DNA from 3 places in the Streptomyces sp. NPDC049887 genome. Region 2 is predicted to be linked to each of the others. Evidence: riboswitches for the same ligand, from Rfam matches in the RefSeq annotation. Region 2 holds a riboswitch; each other region holds the start of a gene.
The links. A riboswitch is a leader RNA that binds a small molecule or an ion and turns the genes downstream of it on or off. The one in region 2 is predicted to bind cobalamin.

Region 1 (6,310 bases), on a different contig from region 2:
ACTGCTGTCGTCCTCCTCATGCCGTCCTCCGTCGCATCAGCCACAGGAAGAAGGGACCGCCGACCAGGGCGGTGAGGATCCCCACCGGGATCTCCTCCGGGCTCATGACGGTGCGTGCCGCCAGATCGACGGCGATCAGGAAGGCCGCGCCGAGCAGCGCGGCGGCGGGCAGCGCACGGCGGTGGTCGGCGCCGACGAGCAGCCGTACCACGTGCGGCATGATCAGGCCGACGAAGCCGATCTGCCCGCTGACCGCGACGATGGTACCGATCATGACGGCGACCAGCGTGAACATCGCGGCACGGAACCGGTGCACGTCCAGACCGAGCGCCACGGCCGCCTCCTCCCCCGCCAGCAGCAGGTTGAGCGGACGGCAGGCGCCGAGCAGGACCGCCGTGCCGAGCAGGACGGCACCGACAGGGATCCACACCACCGTCCAGGTGGTGCCGCCCAGCCCGCCGAGCATCCAGCGCAGCGCCGACTGCGTCTTGTGCGGGTCGTCGGAGGTGACGATCAGAAAGCCGGCGAGCGCCGACAGCACCTCGGCCATCGCCACGCCCGCCAGCACCAGCCGTACGGTGGTCATCCGGCCGCCGGACCGGGCCAGGAAGTAGACGGCGACCAGGGCGGCGAGAGCGCCGAGGAACGCCGCCACCGGCAGTGAGAACACCCCGAACAGGGTGAGGTTGAAGACGACGACCAGCACCGCGCCGACCGAGGCGCCCGACGAGACCCCGAGCAGCATCGGGTCCGCGAGGGGATTGCGCACCAGCGCCTGCAGGGCCATCCCGCACACGGCGAGTCCCGCGCCGACGACGCCGGCCAGCAGCACACGAGGCAGCCGGACGTCGATGACGATCGTCTCGCGCACCGGTGTCCAGGACGGGTCGGCCAGTGCCGGATGCACCCGGTGCAGCAGGATGCCCCAGACCTGGTCGGCCGGCACGCTGATGGATCCGGCCGCGACCCCGGACGTGACCGTGACCACGACGAGCGCGCCGAGCAGCAGGAGCACGAGCGGGTAGGGAAGCCGCTTGCGGCCCGGGACCGTGTCCTCCCCGCCCACCGCTCTCCGGAGGCTCGCCTCCGATCCGGCGCCCGCGTCCTTCTCCTCGGTCACGCCCACTGCGTCGGTCGTGCCGCTCACTTGAAGCGATCCGGGTGGATCTGGCGGGCCAGGGACTCCACTGCTGCCGGCACCCGGACACCCAGCACCGTGGACGAGAGGGGCAGCACTGCGAACCGCTTGTTCCTGATGGCGGGTACGTCCTTCAGCGCCGGATTCGCCAGCAGGAACCTCTTCTTGTCCTCGACGGGCTGGTCGCCGTAGTCGTAGATGACGATGACCTCGGGCGCGCGCTCGGCCACCTGCTCGAACGACACGTCACCGAACGCCTTGTCCAGGTCGGCGAAGAGGTTCACCGCGCCCGCCTGCTTGATCATCTCGTTGCCGATGCCCGCCCCACCCGCGGTGAAGGCGGTCTTGTCGCCGCTGTCGTAGACGAAGAGCTTGGCCGGCGTGACTCCGGCGAGCTTGCTCTCGACCGTGTCCAGGGTGGCGTGGAGCTTCTTCAGCTCCTGATCGGCTCGTTCCGGCACACCGAAGACCTTGGCCACATTCCGGATCTCCTGGTCCATCGTGGCCATCGTCACAGGCCCGGTCGGGCACTCCTCGATGTTGAGGTAGGAGTTGATCCCGGCCTTGGACAGGGCGTCGCGGCCGCGGCCCTCCTTCTCGTCGAAGGTGCTGGCGAAACCGCCGTAGGCGAAGTCGGGTTCGGCGGCCAGCAGCGTCTCGAAGGACGGGTACTCCTCCGCGATGACCTTGATGCCGTCATACGCGTCCTGGTACTCGGGGAGGATCCTGTCGTCGAGGTAGGCCGTGCCCACCATCGTCTTCTCCAGGTCCAGCGCCAGCATGACCTCGGTCGCGTGCTGGTTCAGCGACACCGCGCGCTGCGGAGGACGCTGATAGGTCGTCTTCACACCGCAGTTGGAGATGGTGACGGGGAAGCCGTCGACGGCGGGGCCGGCTGCCCGGGCGGCGTCGTCCCGGGTGGCGCTCCCGCCACAGCCGGATATCAGCAGGGCCGCGGCGGCCATCGTCGACAGCAGGGACATCGGGCGCTTGCCCATCATGTGGTGGGTCCTCTCACCGCTGGGTGGAACCGGAACGATCCGGATGGTGGTCCGGAGGACGGCCGGGTACGCCGGCCGGCCGGTGGCTGAGTTCTGTCGGTCGGGTCGATCGGGGCGGGTCGGGTCAGTCGCCTCGCGTCAGCTGTGGAGCCGCCGCGGCGGCCGATGGCGCGGAGTCCCGGCCCGGGCGTGCCGAGGCGGGGTGAGGAGGTGGAGGTCCAGGAGGTCCGGCAGCTCCACGAGGCCCGGTGCGCCCGCCCGTACCCAGGCGGCGATGTCCCCGGTCGCAGCGGAGTTGTCGACGAGGCCGACCCAGACCGGCCGGCGGCCGGCGGCGCGCCACTCCGACGAGGGCTGCACGACGACCGCGTTCGCCTGCTCGCACACGTCGGGACACTCGGTGCCCCGGACCGGGGTGTCCCCGGCCGGACGGGCGGTCCGCTCACCGTGGTCCGCACCGGTCATCTTCGGACTGCCGCAGTCCCGGCACACCACGACCCGGCACGGCACCGATCCGCCCCGCGACACCTTCATGGGCATCACGACAAGCTCTCCTCCCCGGGGAAATCCGCCCCAGTCACATCGAGGAGGCGACCGCGTGAGTCTCCTGGCTCTCGGGTCAGTGCTCGTCCCGACCTTCCCACCCGCTTCCGGGCAGTGGTCTGTTCGGGATTCGCTCGCCGATCACAGTGGCGGGACCGCGCCGGATTCACACCGGCTTCCTCGTTCCGCCGTCGCCTTTGTCGCGGGCCATCATGGCAGAAGGAAACGTCATCCCGTACGCCCGCGAAGCAATGAGCCGTGGTGAACCGCAGCACACACCCCGCGCACGAGAGCGTTGTGCGCCGCCGCGCTCGACCACGAACCGGGGCGGCCGAAGAGCTCCCGCGAATCACGTCCTCGCGGGACGCCCGGCCTGATGGTCCTTCAATACGATTTAATGCGATTTTGCTCTTTTGATCTACATAACCCATTGTGGAGCGGTGACCGTTCTGATTACCGGTGCTACCGGCTTCGTGGGTTCACGCATCGCGCACGCGTTGCTGACGACGCGCGATCAGCGACTCGTCGCACTGGGACGCGGTGAGCTTTCGGAGCTGCGCGATCGCGTCGTCGCCGCGATCGGCCTGCACGGTGCCGTGCCCAGTGACGCTCTCCTGCGGCTGCGTTGCGTCACGGGCGATGTGACACTGCCGCGACTGGGCCTGCCGCCCGCACTGCACGCCCGGTTGGCGGGGCAGGCCGATGCCGTCTGGCACTGTGCGGGAGACATCGCTCTGGCCGGGGAGCGGGAGCGTCTCTTCCGGGTGAACACGCAGGGTACCGCCCACGTGCTCGCCTTCATGGACCAGACGGGGCCCGCATGCCGACTGGTGCATGTGAGCACCATGGCGGTCGCAGGCAGCCGGCCCGCAGGACTGGTGCTCGAAGACGATCTGACCGACGTCCACGGCTTCGTGACGCACTACGACGCGTCGAAGTACGCGGCGGAGCAACTGGTCCGCCAGTGGGCGGCCCGACGTGCGCGTCCGGCGGTGGTGCTGCGACCCGGCGTGGTGGCCAGTGACCGGCCCCTGCCGGCCAGTGCGGCCGAACACCCCCTGGCTCAGCTGGGGAAGATGGTCGAGGTCCTCGCCGAGGGTGGCGCGCCCGGTATCCCTCCGGTGGCCGAACGCCCGCCGGGGAGCGAGGTGCGCTTGCGGATCAAGGCGTCAGCCTCCGCCACCTTCAACATCGTGCCGAGCGACTACGCGACCGAGGCGATGGTCCGCATCGGGTACGACACGCCCGGCGGGGACACCGGGGTGCGCACGTACCACATCGTCCACCCCACGCCCACCCGACTGGCAGACGTGCTCCGTGCCTTCGAGGGGCATCACGCCGGTCTGCGACTGGAGTGCGTGGAGGAACTCGACCGGGCGAGCGTGGCTGAACTCTTCGTCGCCAGGCACTTGACGGGCTTTCTCAGTTACTGCCGGCTTCGACACCGATTCGACCGCACCCACGCACTGGCGGACACCCCCGGGCTGCCGGAGCCCGCGGCGGTCGATGCACGGTTCCTTCAGCGGGCACTCGGATTCGACGCCCTGCCGGCCTCTTCTCCGGGGTAGCGGTCCCCGGCGGCTGCCCCCCTCATCGCCACGGCAGCGCGAGCGTTCCGCCGTGCTTGCCTGAACATCCAAACCAGTCTGTTGGGAGCACAGTTGCCCTCGCATATGCCCTCGCTGTCCGATGACGCCATTGCCGTGGTGGGCACGGCCTGTCGTCTGCCGGGCGGGATCCACCACCTGGACGACCTGTGGGCCGTGCTGGCGGCCGGTGCCGACCTGGTCGGAGAGGTGCCGCCGGACCGCTTCTCGACCGCGGACTTCGTGGACACCAACTGGCGTCCCGGGCAGTCGTACACCGCGGCGGGCGGCTTCCTGAAGGACGTCTCCGGCTTCGACACCACCTACTTCACCGGGATCTCCCCCAGGGAGGCAGCCCAGATGGACCCCCAGCAGCGGCTGCTGCTGGAGATGGCGGTGGAGGTGCTGGACGACGCGGGCACCGATGCCGCCCGGCTGGAGGGGTCGGACACAGCGGTGTTCGTCGGCTGCTCGAGCCGGGACTACGGTGAGTTGCAGTCGATGTCACCGGAGTCGGTCAACGCGTACACGATGTCGGGGATGGCGGGCGCGGTCGTCGCCAACCGCCTGTCGCACTACTTCGACTGGCACGGACAGAGTGTCACCGTGGACACCGCCTGCTCGTCCGCACTGACCGCCTTGCACCAGGCGTGCGAGCACCTGCGCAGCGGACATGCCCGCCTCGCGGTGGCCGGGGGCATCAACGTTCTCCTCAACCCCCATCTGTACGCCGGTTTCTGCAGCGCCTCCATGCTGTCGCCGACAGGCCGGTGCCGGCCGTTCTCCGCCGAGGCGGACGGGTTCGCCCGAGCGGAGGGCGGCGGCCTCGTACTGCTGAAGCGGCTGGCCGACGCCCGGGCCGACGGAGATCGTGTCCACGCGGTGATCCTGTCCAGCGGCGCCAACAACGACGGACGCACTCCCGGCCTGGCACTGCCCAGCAGCGTCGCTCAGCAAGCGCTGCTGCGTCAGGTGTACGCGCAGGCCGGGCTGGTAGCCGACGACGTCGCGTATCTGGAAGCCCACGGCACGGGCACCCAGGCCGGGGACCCGCTGGAGGTGGAGGCCATCGGCCGTGCGCTCGGGGTCGGCCGCCACCGGGGGCCCCTGCCCATCGGTTCGGTCAAGAGCAACCTCGGGCACATGGAGGCCGCCGCCGGCATGGCGGGCCTGTTCAAGGCGATGCTGGTCCTCAGGCACCGGCAGATCCCGGCCACGCTGCATGCCGAACGACTCAACCCGGCCATCGCCTTCGACGATCTCAACGTGCACCCCGTCACTCGACCTGAGTCGCTCGACTCACCCGGAATGGCGGTCGCGGGTGTCAACTCGTTCGGCTTCGGCGGTGCCAATGCCCACGTCGTCCTGGCCGCCGCCCCGGCGGCCCCCGGCGACCGGCTGCTGCCCGGGACATCACGGTCGGCTGCTCTGCCGGTGGTGGTGTCCGCCCGGACCCCGGCGGCCCTGAAACGGGCCTGCGAGCAGATGGCGGAGCACCTGCAGTTCACCGAGGACGGTCTGTACGACATCGCCTACACCGCCACCCGGCGGCGCACGCGCCACGAGCACACCGCCTGCGTGTGGGCCGAGGACCCGTCACAGGCGGCCGACGCCCTGCTCCGGCTCGCGGGAGGCGAGACGTCCGAGGCGGCGGCGACCGCCGTACGCGCGGCACCGGGGCGTGTCGCGTTCGTGTTCGACGGCAACGGTTCGCAATGGGCGGGCATGGGCGCCGACCTGATGACGGAGCCGGTCTTCGCCGCCGCCGTCGACGAGGTCGACGCCTGCCTGCGCCCGCACCTGAGCTGGTCCGTGGCGGAGGGGCTCGCGGGAGGTTCACCCGACCTGGAGCGCACGGAGGTCGCCCAGCCCCTGCTGTTCGCCGTGCAGGTCGGCGTCGTCCGGCTGCTGGAAGCCGCCGGTATCGAGCCGGACGCCGTCGTCGGGCACAGCGTGGGTGAGATCGCCGCCGCGTACGCCGCCGGCTGCCTCGATCTGGAGCAGGCATGCCGCGTCGTGGCGGTACGCAGCCGGGCCCAGTC
Region 2 (6,310 bases):
AGCCGGCCGTAGCGCTCCAGGAAGCCGAACGTCGGCAGGGGCTCGAAGATCGACGACCACACGGTGTTGTAGTTGATCGCCGACGCCATCACCGCCACCAGCGCCTCGCCCGGACCCGGCTCCGGCGTCACCACGTCCTCCAGGTGCAACGACTTCCGGGGATCCTTGTCCACCGTCGCCACACCCTCGAACATGCCGATGTCTTCTTTTCTGACGACGCTCCCCCGGTAACTCTCGGGGATGCGCAGACCGGAGAAGTCCACGGTCTCGGCGTCGTCGGAAAGGATGGCGCTGACTATTTCGTTCACAGGATCAGGGTAGGAAGAGGGCCTCGGTGCGGGAACCCCGATTCCACCGGCGGACCCCCCAGAAAAGCCGGTAGGGGGTTGTCGGCCGGAAATCCGCTCCGCAATTCTCTGTTCGGTGCACCGATGAGAACGGGTATGAAGGAATGTGGAAATTATGGAGAGTCCTGCCCGCGACGGCGCCGGCACAGGTTCCTGGATCCGCAGGTTCCACCCGGTCCCCGATGCCGACGCCCGGCTCGTGTGCTTCCCGCACGCCGGGGGTTCCGCCGGCTTCTTCTTCCCACTCTCGCGCGCCCTCGCGCAGCAGGGTGTCGAGGTGCTCCCGGTGCAGTACCCGGGACGGCAGGACCGGCAGGCCGAGCCCACCGTCCCGGACATGGCGGTGATGGCCGACCGGGTCGCCGAGGCCCTCACCCCCTACCTGGACCGGCCGTTCGCGCTCTTCGGCCACAGCATGGGCGCGACCCTCGCCTACGAGGTGGCCCGCCGTGCGCAGGACACCGGCCGGGCGCCCGCCGCCCTGTTCGTGTCGGGCCGTCGTGCCCCGCACCGGGTCGTCGACGACGGGTTGCACCTGCTCTCGGACCGGGAATTGGTCGAGGACATCCGGGCTCTCGACGGCACGGGGTCTGAGATGTTCGGCGACCCGGAGCTGCTGGAACGCGCCCTGCCGGCCATTCGGAGCGATTACCGGGCCGCCGAGACCTACCGGTTCCTCCCGGGACCGCAACTGCGCTGCCCGGTGCATGCGCTGACCGGGTTCTCGGACCCACGCGTGGGCGTCGGCGAACTGCACCACTGGGCCGGCTGCACCGATGGGCCGTTCGAGCTCCAGGTCTTCCCCGGCGGCCACTTCTACCTCACGGATCACGCCGAGGCGATCACTGCCGGGATCGCGGACCGGCTGGCCACGGCGACGGCCTGACGGGCGGTCCCGGCCGGGCCGTGGCGGACTCGGCCGGGCCGGCGCGCCAGGCCCTTGACCGGCATCCGCCGTAGGTCCTCCCCGTCCAGCAGCACCCGTCCGTGGCGGGGCCAGTGCCCGGTGGACAGTGCGCAACAGGGTCGACCTCCCGGCGCCGTCGGGGCCGACGAGGCCGACGACCTCGCCGGGGGCCGCACTCAGCGACACGCCCTCCGCCAGGGCCCTGCCCCGTCCTGGACCACCGGCAGGTCCTCCACGGCCAGTCCTCCCGGCGCGCCCACGGCTCCGCTCCCCCTCGTGGCGTCCTCCCTCATGCCGTGCTCCGGCGCATCAGCCACCGGATGACGCGGCGGGCCGCGCGTCGGACGGGAGCGTGGGGCGAGGGGTCCGACGGCTCAGCCTGCGTCCCGGAGCGATCCGGAACGGACGCGCCGTGGCGGGGTGAAGGCGTACAGCGCGAGGATCTCCGGCATCTCGGCGAGGCCCGGGCCGCCCGCGCGCACCCACGCGGCCACGTCCTCGGTCGCGGCCGGATCGTTCACCAGGCCGAACCAGGCCGGTCGCCCGCCCGCGGCCCGCCCCTCGGCCGACGGCTGCACGACGACGACGTTCGCCTGGTCGCACACGTCCAGACAGTCGGTGATCCGCACCGGTGCCTGTTCCGCGAGACGCGCGGCCTGATGCGCGTGGTCGACTCCGGTCACCTTGGGACTGCCGCAGCAGCAGTCCCGGCACACCACGATCCGGCACGGCACCGGACCGGTGTCCACTGGCCCCCTGGGCACCACGACAAGCCCTCCCCTCCGGGGAAATCCGCCCCGGTCAGCTCGAGGAGGCGACCGCGTGAGTCTCCTGGCTCCCGGGTCACCGCTCGCCCCGGCCTTCCCACCCGCCTCCGGGCAGTGGTCCGCTCGGGGTCCGCTCGCCGATCACAGTGGCGGGACCGCGCCGGATTCACACCGGCTTCCTCGTTCCGCCGTCGCCTTTTACGGCGCTCATCATCGCAGAGTCCCGCGCCGTGTCCACGCCGTGTCCGGATCCGGCCGGCCAGGACCGCCCGTCACTCCACTCCGGGCGGCCACCGAGGGCGTCGGCCGTACCGCGAACGGACGCCCACCGGTGGCACCCGAACACCGGACGAACCAGGCTGACAACACCACATACTGCAAAAGACGCAGTAATCAACCGGAAAACGAGGCAAAGGAACGGTAATGTTCGGCCCGGCGCAGCACTGACAGCCAAGGAGTCCGGCGGTGATCTCACGTGTGTCAGCGGGCATTCTGCTGATCTGCGCGGTGCTGCTGCACGTGGTGACTCCGCTGTGCGCCACCCCCGACGCGCCCCGGGCCGAGGCGGCCGTCGTCACCGAGAACAGGAACCCCCACACCGCGGCCGTGGTCGTCCGCGCGGACGGTGCCGGGCTCCACCACGACGAGTACGACCCGCGCAACCACCCCTCGCGGCTGACCCCACTCGGCGCTCCGGCCGCCGCCGGCCCCGGCTACGGGAACACCGGCCACGGCGGCGGCGCCCCGGACGAGACGACGGGCCCCCCGCCCGGCACGTCGGCCGGGACCGCGAGACACAGCCGGAATCCCGGCGCCGCAACGGCGCCGACCCTGAGCACCCTGCAGTCGTTCCGCTGCTGACCGGCAGGTGCGCCACCGGTCACCGCCCTCCCCCAGCCCCCGGGACACCGCTCCGGCACGCCCCGGGACGGACCCGGGGCGGGCCGACGCCGCCGTCACGGGGCGTCAGGGCCACCGCGGCGCACCCCTCTTCTGCGAAGCAGACCCGTTCCGCATCGAAGAGACCGAGGTACGACCATGCAGTCACTCATCGAGCACGCCCGGCAGTTCCCCGCGCGGATCGCGGGCCAGCAGGACGCCTACGCGGCACTCGCGCGGGGGCAGCGGCCCCAGGCGCTGTTCATCACCTGTTCCGACTCCCGGGTGGTCCCCTCGCTGATCACCGGCGCCCGGCCCGGCGACGTGTTCGAGGTACGCACGGCCGGGAACATCGTCCCGCCCTGGCGGCCGCAGGCGGCGTGTGCCGTCGGGGGCAGCCTGGAGTTCGCCCTGGAGGCCCTGGAGGTGCCGGACATCGTCGTGTGCGGCCACTCGCACTGCGGTGCCGTCCAGGGCCTGCTGCGGGAGCAGGACGTCCGGAGCATGCCGCTGGTACGGCGCTGGCTCACCCGGGCGGGCCACCGCACCGGGCAGGACGGGTCCGCTCCGTCGGCCGACGAGGAACTGACGCCCGCCGTGCAGCGGCACGTCCTGACCCAGCTCGGCCATCTGCGGACCTACCCCTGCGTCGCCCGGCGGCTGGACTCCGGCCGGCTGCGGCTGCACGCCTGGTTCTACATGGTCGAGTCCGGCGAGGTCCTCTCCTGCGCGGCGGACGGCCGCACCTTCCGGCCCCTGTGATCCGGGCCGGTGCGGTGGCCGCCGGCGGCCACCGCACCGGCCCCGACGCCCACGACGTTCCTTCCTCACCTCCTGAAAGAACGCCATGCCCCTGATCACTGCAGAGCAGCGGCGCACCCTCCGCGCCGACGTCACCGCCTCCCTCGTCGTCTTCCTCGTCGCCCTGCCGCTGTGCGTGGGCGTGGCCGTCGCCTCCGGCGTGCCGGCCGAACTCGGCCTCATCACCGGCATCGTCGGCGGTCTGGTCACCGGGCTGCTGCCCGGCAGCAGCCTCCAGGTCAGCGGTCCCGCGGCCGGGTTGACCGTCCTCGTCTTCACGGCGGTCTCCGACTACGGGCTGCCCGCCCTGGGGGTGATCGTGCTCGGCGCCGGGCTGATCCAGCTCGTGCTCGGTGCCCTGCGGCTCGGCCGCTGGTTCCGCGCGATCTCCCTGGCCGTCGTCCAGGGCATGCTCGCCGGTATCGGGCTGGTCCTGATCGCCGGTCAGCTCTACGCGCTGGCGGACGCCAAGGCGCCGGGCGGCGGCCTGGCCGACCTGGCGGGCCTGCCGCGGCTCGTCCTCACCACCGTCACCTCGCAGAACGCCCTCCTGGCCCTCGCCGTGGGCGTGGGAACGGCGCGGCTCATCGCCGTGTGGCCGCGCGTCTCGGGACGGGCGCGGGTGGTGCCGGGAGCGCTGGTCGCGGTGGGTGTCGCGACCGTACTGACCGCCCTGTTCGACCTGCCGATCGCACGGGTCGAGGTCACGGGGCTGCTGCACGCGATCCATCCGCTGGGCCTGTCCGACGCGACGCGGCTCGCCGACGTGGGACTGGCGGCCACGGTCGTGGCGTTCGCGCTGATCGCCTCGGCCGAGAGCCTGTTCAGCGCGAACGCCGTCGACCGGCTCCACTCGGGCCGCCGCACCGACTACGACAAGGAGCTGATGGCGCAGGGCGCGGGCAACAGCGTCTGCGGTCTGCTCGGCTCCCTGCCGATGACCGCGGTGATCGTGCGCAGCTCCGCGAACGTCCAGGCCGGTGCGCGCACCAAGCTCTCCCGGGTGCTCCACGGCGTGTGGCTGCTGCTCTTCGCGGCCTTCCTCCCGCAGGCTCTCTCCTACGTCCCCACCGCCGCGCTCGCCGGCGTCCTGATCCACGCGGGGTGGAAGCTGATCCCGGTGAAGGAGATCGGGCCGCTGTGGCGGGACCACCGGGGCGAGGCGGTCGTCCTGGTCGTCACGGCTGCGGCGATCGTGACGACGAACATGTTCGAGGGCGTGCTCATCGGTCTGCTCCTCGCCGTCGTCAAGACCGCCTGGGCCATGTCCCACGTCCACATCTCCGTGTCCGACAGCGGCATCGGGCCGGTCCGGGTCCGGCTCAGCGGCAACGCCACGTTCCTGCGGCTGCCCCGCATCCTGGACACCCTGGAGGCGCTGCCGCAGCGCCATGTGGAGCTCGACCTCTCCGGGGTTCGCCATCTGGACCACGCCTGCATGACCGCCCTGCAGAGCTGGGCCGACGAGCGCAACGCCCACATCTCGCGGCCGGAAGCGGAGGTCGGGGTCCTGGGCGGGTCCGGTACGGGCGGTGCGGCTGCCGAGGCGTCCGCGGGCCCGGACACGGCCGGTACGGCAGGTGGCGCGGGCGGCCAGACCCGGGGCTCGGCCGGTTTCCGCCCCAAGGGGCCGCAGCCGTAGCGCACCTGACAGCACGTCCGGTGGCGGGAACGCGCCATCCGCCGGACGGACCGCCCCCGGGCCCGCGGACGCTTCGGCGGCCGGCACGGGGGCGTCGTGCGAGTGCCCGCAGGTTCCGGTTCCGACGGGGCGCCGCAGGTCCTGGGCCCCTGCCGGTCCGCCGTGTGCCCCCGTGGCCCTCCGCTCCTCGTCCTCGCGGGGGCCGCGGTCGGTGGTCGCCCTATTGGATCGGCCGACAGGGCTGGCTACTATGCGCCATAGTTGATCACTCTGAGGTGGGAGTGATCGGTGTGACCACAGTGGCGCCGGGCACGTCGGCCCTGGCGCAAACCGCGAACGAGAGGACGGCCGTGGGGCCCGAGCTGACAGTTCCGCCGATCTACTCCCCGATAGCCCCGGCAATCCATCCACGCCACGCGGACATCGACATCCGGACCGCCGCGTGGGCAGAAACGTTTCGCATCGGCTCCGAGGAGTTGCGCGCCCGCCTCGTACGTCAGGACATCGGTACTTTCGCCGCCCGCATCCTGCCGGAGGGCCGCCAGGAGGTGATCTCCCTCCTCGCCGACTTCGTCCTGTGGTTGTTCGGTGTCGACGACGGGCACTGCGAGGAGGGCGAGCTGGGCCGGCGCCCGGGCGACCTCGCCGGCACACTCCACCGGCTGCTGCGCGTCGCCCAGAACCCCGAGGCTCCGATGCTCCCCGACGACCCGCTGGCGGCCGGTCTGCGCGACCTGCGCCTGCGGGCCGACCGCTACGGGACCTCCGGGCAGACCGCCCGCTGGGTGGGCACGCTGCGCGAGTACTTCTTCTCCGTGGTCTGGGAGGCCTCCCACCGGAGCGCGGCGACGGTGCCCGACCTCAACGACTACACCCTGATGCGCCTGTACGACGGCGCAACCTCGGTCGTCTTCCCCCTGCTGGAGATGGGCCACGGCTACGAACTCCAGCCGCACGAGCGCGACAG
Region 3 (6,310 bases), on a different contig from region 2:
ATCCTGGCCGGGCGTGCCGTGCCGGGCGCGGCCTCGTGCGGGCCGTCCGGGCAGCCCGGATCGGGCGCCCCGGGAGCACAGGAGAACCGGCATCCGGCGACCACGTCGACGTCCGGCATCAGCGCGGCGAGGGCGCGCACGGCCGTCGACTTGGCGGTGCCCTTCTCCCCGCGGACGAGCACTCCGCCGACGGCCGGGCTGACCGCGTTCAGCAGCAGGGCGAGCCGCAGGTCGTCCATGCCGACGACCGCCGTGAACGGGTAGTGGGGGGCGTTGCTCACTGTGCGGCTCCAGGGGTTCCGGCGCTGGGCGGACCGGGGAGGTCGGGTGCGCCCGGCGGGATGAACGGCAGGCCCGAGGGCGCGCCGCCCTCGATGAGACGGAGGAGCGCGTCCGTGTCCGCGTGCTCCTCGATCAGATCGCCGAGGCGGTCGAGCTGGGCCTCGCGCAGGGTGGCGAAGGAGGTGTCCGGGGCGGGGACGAAGCGCCGGCCCGCCGCCGCGGCGACGGCCCGCAGGAACGCCCGGCGGAATCCGTCGCTCTCCAGCGATCCGTGCCAGTGGGTGCCCCACACCTCACCGACCCGGCAGCCGTCGAGGAAGGGTTCGCCGCCGAGCACCTCGGCGACGCCGTGGTGGATCTCGTAGCCCTCGACCGGCTGCCGCAGCGCTTCACCGGACGGGCGGGCGAGCGTCTTCTCCGCGGCGAACCGCACCCGGACGGGGAGCAGTCCGAGCCCCGGCACGGCTCCGGCCCGGGACTCGACCTCGTCGTCGATGTGCTCGCCGAGCACCTGGAATCCGCCGCAGATGCCGAGCACGGGCCGGCCCTCCGCCGCGCGCCGGGCGAGCGCGCCGGCGAGACCGCGCTCGCGCAGCCACTCCAGGGCGCGCACGGTGCCGCGCGTACCGGGCACCACCACCAGGTCGGCGTCGGCCAGTTCCTCCGGGCGGTCGACGAAGCGCACGATCACGCCCGGCTCGGCGGCGAGCGCGTCCACGTCGGTGAAGTTGGACATCAGCGGCACGGCGCACACGGCCACGCGCAGCACGTCCTCACCGACCGGCGGTGCCACCACCGACTCGCGCACGGTGCCGCGCAGCGACACCCGCAGCCCGTCCTCCTCGTCGATGCCGAGCCCGTGCGCGTACGGCAGCACCCCGAACGTCCGCCGCCCGGTGAGTGCGTGGAGCATCTCCAGCCCCGGCTCCAGCAGCGTGACGTCGCCGCGGAACTTGTTGACGAGGTATCCCGCGATGAGTTCCTGGTCCTCCGGGGCCAGCAGCGCGGTCGTGCCGAAGAACTGGGCGAAGACCCCGCCCCGGTCGATGTCGCCCACGACGAGCACGGGGAGGCGCGCCGCGCGGGCGATGCCCATGTTGACGATGTCCGTGCGCCGAAGATTGATCTCCGCGGGGCTGCCCGCGCCCTCACAGATCACCGCGTCGTATGTGTTCCGCAACTCGTCCAGGCAGTCCATCACCGGTTCGAACAGCGCCTTCTGGCGCCCTCCGTGGTAGCCGCGCGCGCTCAGCTCGCCCACGGGCCTGCCCATCAGCACGACCTGGCTGGACCGGTCGCCGCCGGGTTTCAGCAGCACCGGGTTCATCAGGGCCGTGGGTTCCACCCGTGCGGCCTGCGCCTGCATGGCCTGAGCCCGGCCGATCTCGGCGCCCTCGCGGGTGACGAAGGAGTTGAGGGACATGTTCTGCCCCTTGAAGGGCGCGACCTTCACGCCCCGGCGCACCAGCCAGCGGCAGATCCCCGCCGTGACGACGCTCTTCCCGGCGTCCGAGGTGGTGCCCGCGACCAGCAACCCGCCCCCGCTCATGTGCGCCTCCGCCCCAGGGCCCCGGCCGCGAGGCGCCCGCCCGCGCACACCGCGAGTGCCAGCACCCCCACGCGCCGCGAGAGCCGTACCGCCCGCTCGATGTCCGCGACCTCGACGGCCCTGCCGCCGGCGCCGTTGAGCACGGGCCGGTGCTCGACCCGGCCGCCGTACGAGAGCGTCCCGCCGAGCCGTACGCCGAGGGCCCCGGCGAACGCGGCCTCCACGGGACCGGCGTTGGGGCTCGGATGCTTCGCGGCGTCGCGGCGCCAGGCGCGTGCCGCGCCGCGCGGGTCGCCGCCCGCGGCGGTCGCCAGGGCCGCGGTGAGCCGGGCCCCGGGCCAGCCCGCGAGATCGTCGAGGCGGGCCGAGGCCCAGCCGTACCGCCGGTGGCGGGGGGACCTGTGACCCACCATCGCGTCCAGGGTGTTGACGGCGCGGAACCCGACGAGTCCGGGCACGCCGCCGACCGCGCCCCAGAACAGCGCGCCCACGACGGCGTCCGAGGTGTTCTCGGCGACGGACTCGACGACGGCGCGGGCGATCCCGGGGCCGTCCAGTGCCTGCGGGTCGCGCCCGCACAGATGCGGCAGCCGTTCCCTGGCGACCTCGATGTCCCCGGCCGCCAGCGCCCCGCCGATCGACCGGGCCTCCCGGCCCAGCGAGGTGCCGCCGACGACGGCCCAGGTGGCGGTCGCGGTCAGGGCGACGGCGGCGCCGCGCGATCGGCGTGCGAAGGCGGCGGCCAGCGCGCCCGCGGCGATCGCGCCGCCGGCGCACACCGCGGTGTGCAGGGCGCCCCAGCCACGGTGGTCGCGCCAGAGTCTCCGTTCGACCGCGGCGGCGGCCCGGCCGAAGGCGGCGACCGGGTGCCCGCGGCGTGGATCGCCGAGGAGCAGGTCGCCGGCCAGTCCGGCCGCGGCGCCGTACGCGAACGTGATGTCCGGGCGCGGCACGCCCGGCCTCCCCGGTTCGGCAGGCATGTTCGTCCTCACTCAGGGTCCGCGCCCTGGCTCGACGTGACCGGCGGGAGAGAGTTCCTGGCTCCGGGGTGCTCCGTGAGGGAGCGCACCCGTGACAGTGGCGGGACCGCGCCGGATTCGCACCGGCTTCCTCTTCTGCCGCCGTAAATGGCTCCGGAAGTCCACCACGGTCCCCGAACGCCCGTCAACTCGCCCTTGACCTGCGACGGGACAGTGTGCCGAGGCCCACACCGGGCGGGTGCGGGCGCGCACACGACAGGGGCCGGACCACCCGGAGGTGGGCCCGGCCCCTGTGCGAGGAGGTGCCGTACGGCGGTCAGACCACGATCAGATAGATCCCGAAGGCCACCGCCGCCGCGCAGAGCGCGAAGCAGGCGTACGCACCCGTGCGGGCGAGGCCGGCGGAGCCTCCCTGCGCGGCCGCGGCCTCCTGCTTGGAGAGACCCGCGATGCCCAGGGTGAACAGGCCCACCAGGGCGACGGTCACGACGAGGCTCACGCCGAAGACGGAGCCCAGAGCTGCCCAGTCGATCTTCATGCTGTTCTTTCCTTACACCGTGGCGGCGGGCGCCGCAGTGGACTCGGATGCCTGGGCCGGGACGGTGGCCTTCAGCGCCTCGGGCTCGGTGACCGGGGTCGTGGCGGCACCGGCCGGGGGCGGGGTGACGGCCGCGATGGCGGCGGTGACGACGCCCGCGGGCTCGACCTCGTCGTCCGTGACGTTGGTGTGGTCGACCGGCTTGCGGCGCGAGATCACCCAGATGGCCCCGGAGCCGGCGACGAGCAGCACGGCCACGGCGGCGATGCCCCAGGTGCCCTGCTTGGTCAGGAACTCCGCGGCCGCGGCGACCAGGGCGGCGGCGGGCAGGGTCAGGCCCCAGGCGACGAACATCCGGGTCGCGGTGGACCAGCGGACCACACCGCCCCTGCGGCCGAGACCGGCGCCCATCACGGCACCCGAGCAGGACTGGGTGGTGGAGAGCGAGAAGCCGAGGTTCGAGGAGGCCAGGATGACCGTCGCGGCGCTGGTCTGGGCGGCGAAGCCCTGCTGCGGCTGGAGGTCGGTCAGCCCCTTGCCCATGGTGCGGATGATGCGCCAGCCGCCGAGGTAGGTACCGAGCGCGATCGCGACACCGGCGGAGACGATGACCCACATCGGGGGGTTCGAGCCGGGCGCGAGGACGCCGCCGGTGACCAGGGCCAGGGTGATGACGCCCATGGTCTTCTGCGCGTCGTTGGTGCCGTGGGCGAGGGACACCAGGCCGGCGGAGGCGATCTGCCCGGCGCGGTAGCCCTTGGAGGTGGCCTTGTTCTCGTTCGTGCCACCGATCCGGTACGTCAGCCTGGTGGCGACCACGGCCGCGAGGCCGGCGACGAGCGGAGCCGCGACGGCGGGGATCAGGACCTTGGTGACGATCGTGCCCCCGTTGACGGCGGAGAAGCCGGCCGACATCACGGCGGCGCCGATGAGGCCGCCGAAGAGGGCGTGGGAGGAGCTGGACGGGAGGCCCAGCAGCCAGGTCAGCAGGTTCCAGAGGATCGCGCCGACGAGCGCGGCGAAGATCACTTCTGGGCGGATGCCCTCTTCGTTGATGATGCCGCCCGAGATCGTCTTGGCGACCTCGACGGACAGGAACGCGCCGACCAGGTTCAGCACGGCGGACATCGCCACTGCTGCCTTCGGTCTCATCGCACCCGTCGAGATGGTCGTCGCCATGGCGTTGGCGGTGTCGTGGAAGCCGTTCGTGAAATCGAACACGAGTGCTGTCACGACGACAATCGCGAGCAGCAGGGTGATGTGCTCCATTTACCGGGTACCCAGGCAATCGTTCAGATGTCAGTGGCTCGGGTGAACGTAGGGTTGCTGAGTGAACGGAAGGTGAACTGGGGCGGGCTTTGGAGTGTCTTCAAGCGGAGTGAGGCTCTTCCGTTCATGCCTGCGGAGACGCTTGCGGCGGTGTCCCGGGAGCGCTCGCGGCCGGGGCGTACCGATCGGAATCGGCCAAATTCCTGGCCTGTAGCTCTCCAGGGTGGTCGCGAAGTGGCCGCTAAGTGATCAAAATCCTTCGCCTGGATGAACGCCGAAAGAGATTCCGGTCACTCCGGACTTTCCGTCGCCACGCCCCGGCCATCGGGGTGCGGCGACGGCGGCCCGGAGCCGGCCCGCCGTCGCCGCCACCGGTCCGGACTGACACGATCGGCCGCATGACGGAACAGGGGCAACCCGACGAACAGCCGGACGAACAGCCGGAGGGCCAGGAGCGGGAGGCGATATCCCGGGCCTGGTCGGACCTCGTGGCCACGGCGCGCAGAACCGTCGCGGACGGCCTGGTCGTGGGAACCTCGGGGAACGTCTCCGTACGCGTCCCCGGCCCCACCGGCGACATCGTGCTGGTCACCCCCAGCGGGGTGCACTACGACCGGCTCACCGCGGCGGACGCCGTCGGTGTCCGCCTCGACGGGCGGCAGGTCCTCGGGCAGCTCACGCCCACCAGCGAGCTCCCGATGCACCTCGCGATCCACCGCGCCACCGACGCGGTGGCCGTCGTCCACACGCACGCCGTGCACGCCACGGCCGTCTCCACCCTCGTCGACGAACTGCCGCTGATCCACTACATGGCGGCGGCCCTCGGCGGCCCCGTCCGCGTCGCCCCCTACGCCCTGTACGGCACCGGCGAGCTGGCGGCGCACATGCTCCGCGCCCTGGCGGACCGCACCGGCTGCCTGCTCCGCAACCACGGGACGGTCACCTACGGGTCCTCACTGGACCAGGCCTTCGACCGCACGGCCCAGCTGGAGTGGATGTGCCGCCTCTGGCTCACTGCCGTCTCCGTCCCCGGACGCACCCCCGCCCTGCTCTCCGAGTCGCAGCTCCGGGAGGTCGCCGGGAAGCTCCGCGACTACGGCCAGTCCCGCTGACGTCACTCCCGCCGCCCGGTCCACTGGCACCCCGGCACGGACCTCACCACACTGGAACGGTGCGCCCGGCAACAGCGACGGCAGCGGCCGTCACCACCCTCATCGGTCTCGGCGCGGCCGCGTTCGCCGCAGGCCGGTACGCCAGCGACGCCGCGCTGAAGGCCCCCGCGGGACGACCCCTGCCCGGTGAAGGGCGGCTCACCGTGCACGCCACCGGGCCGGGCCGGGTCACCCTCACCCGCAGCCTCGTCTCCCAGCGCCCCGGCACCTACGGGCTCTGCGGGCACGACGTGCACGCCCTCGCGGGCCCCGTCCTGGAACAGGTGCCGCACGCGGCGGACACCGTGGTCCGCCGGCTGGAGCGGGTCGAGCGCGGCAGCCTCGACCCCGGCACCAAGGTGCGGCTCACCCCCCAGCTGCACGTCGGCGACCCGGACAGCGCGCTCGGCATCGACCACGAGGACGTGGACATCCCGGGCGAACTCGGGCCCCTGCCGGGCTGGTTCGTCCCCGGACCGCGCTCGACCTGGGTCATCGTGGTGCACGGCCTCGGCACCACGCGTGAACTCACGATGAACCT

Region 1: another riboswitch for cobalamin. It lies ahead of AB0J10_RS08140 ((2Fe-2S) ferredoxin domain-containing protein); the one in region 2 lies ahead of AB0J10_RS30350 ((2Fe-2S) ferredoxin domain-containing protein).
Region 3: another riboswitch for cobalamin. It lies ahead of AB0J10_RS17295 (cobalamin biosynthesis protein); the one in region 2 lies ahead of AB0J10_RS30350 ((2Fe-2S) ferredoxin domain-containing protein).

What each region holds. Positions count from the first base shown of each region.
Region 1 covers NZ_JBFAMM010000005.1:88,506-94,815, reverse strand. The annotation lists gene AB0J10_RS08155 (ABC transporter ATP-binding protein) at 1-20, opposite strand, end outside; gene AB0J10_RS08150 (iron ABC transporter permease) at 17-1,066, opposite strand; gene AB0J10_RS08145 (ABC transporter substrate-binding protein) at 1,144-2,139, opposite strand; gene AB0J10_RS08140 ((2Fe-2S) ferredoxin domain-containing protein) at 2,278-2,679, opposite strand; cobalamin riboswitch at 2,719-2,913, opposite strand; gene AB0J10_RS08135 (SDR family oxidoreductase) at 3,123-4,250, shown strand; gene AB0J10_RS08130 (SDR family NAD(P)-dependent oxidoreductase) at 4,344-6,310, shown strand, end outside.
Region 2 covers NZ_JBFAMM010000035.1:66,157-72,466, reverse strand. The annotation lists partial or broken gene AB0J10_RS30365 (alcohol dehydrogenase catalytic domain-containing protein) at 1-308, opposite strand, end outside; gene AB0J10_RS30360 (alpha/beta fold hydrolase) at 463-1,233, shown strand; partial or broken gene AB0J10_RS30355 (hypothetical protein) at 1,390-1,440, opposite strand; gene AB0J10_RS30350 ((2Fe-2S) ferredoxin domain-containing protein) at 1,629-2,018, opposite strand; cobalamin riboswitch at 2,058-2,247, opposite strand; gene AB0J10_RS30345 (hypothetical protein) at 2,487-2,882, shown strand; gene AB0J10_RS30340 (carbonic anhydrase) at 3,060-3,662, shown strand; gene AB0J10_RS30335 (SulP family inorganic anion transporter) at 3,748-5,343, shown strand; gene AB0J10_RS30330 (selina-4(15),7(11)-diene synthase) at 5,694-6,310, shown strand, end outside.
Region 3 covers NZ_JBFAMM010000012.1:149,533-155,842, forward strand. The annotation lists gene AB0J10_RS17285 (putative cobaltochelatase) at 1-239, opposite strand, end outside; gene AB0J10_RS17290 (cobyric acid synthase) at 278-1,831, opposite strand; gene AB0J10_RS17295 (cobalamin biosynthesis protein) at 1,828-2,811, opposite strand; cobalamin riboswitch at 2,842-3,002, opposite strand; gene AB0J10_RS17300 (hypothetical protein) at 3,128-3,349, opposite strand; gene AB0J10_RS17305 (inorganic phosphate transporter) at 3,362-4,618, opposite strand; gene AB0J10_RS17310 (class II aldolase/adducin family protein) at 5,017-5,730, shown strand; gene AB0J10_RS17315 (alpha/beta fold hydrolase) at 5,790-6,310, shown strand, end outside.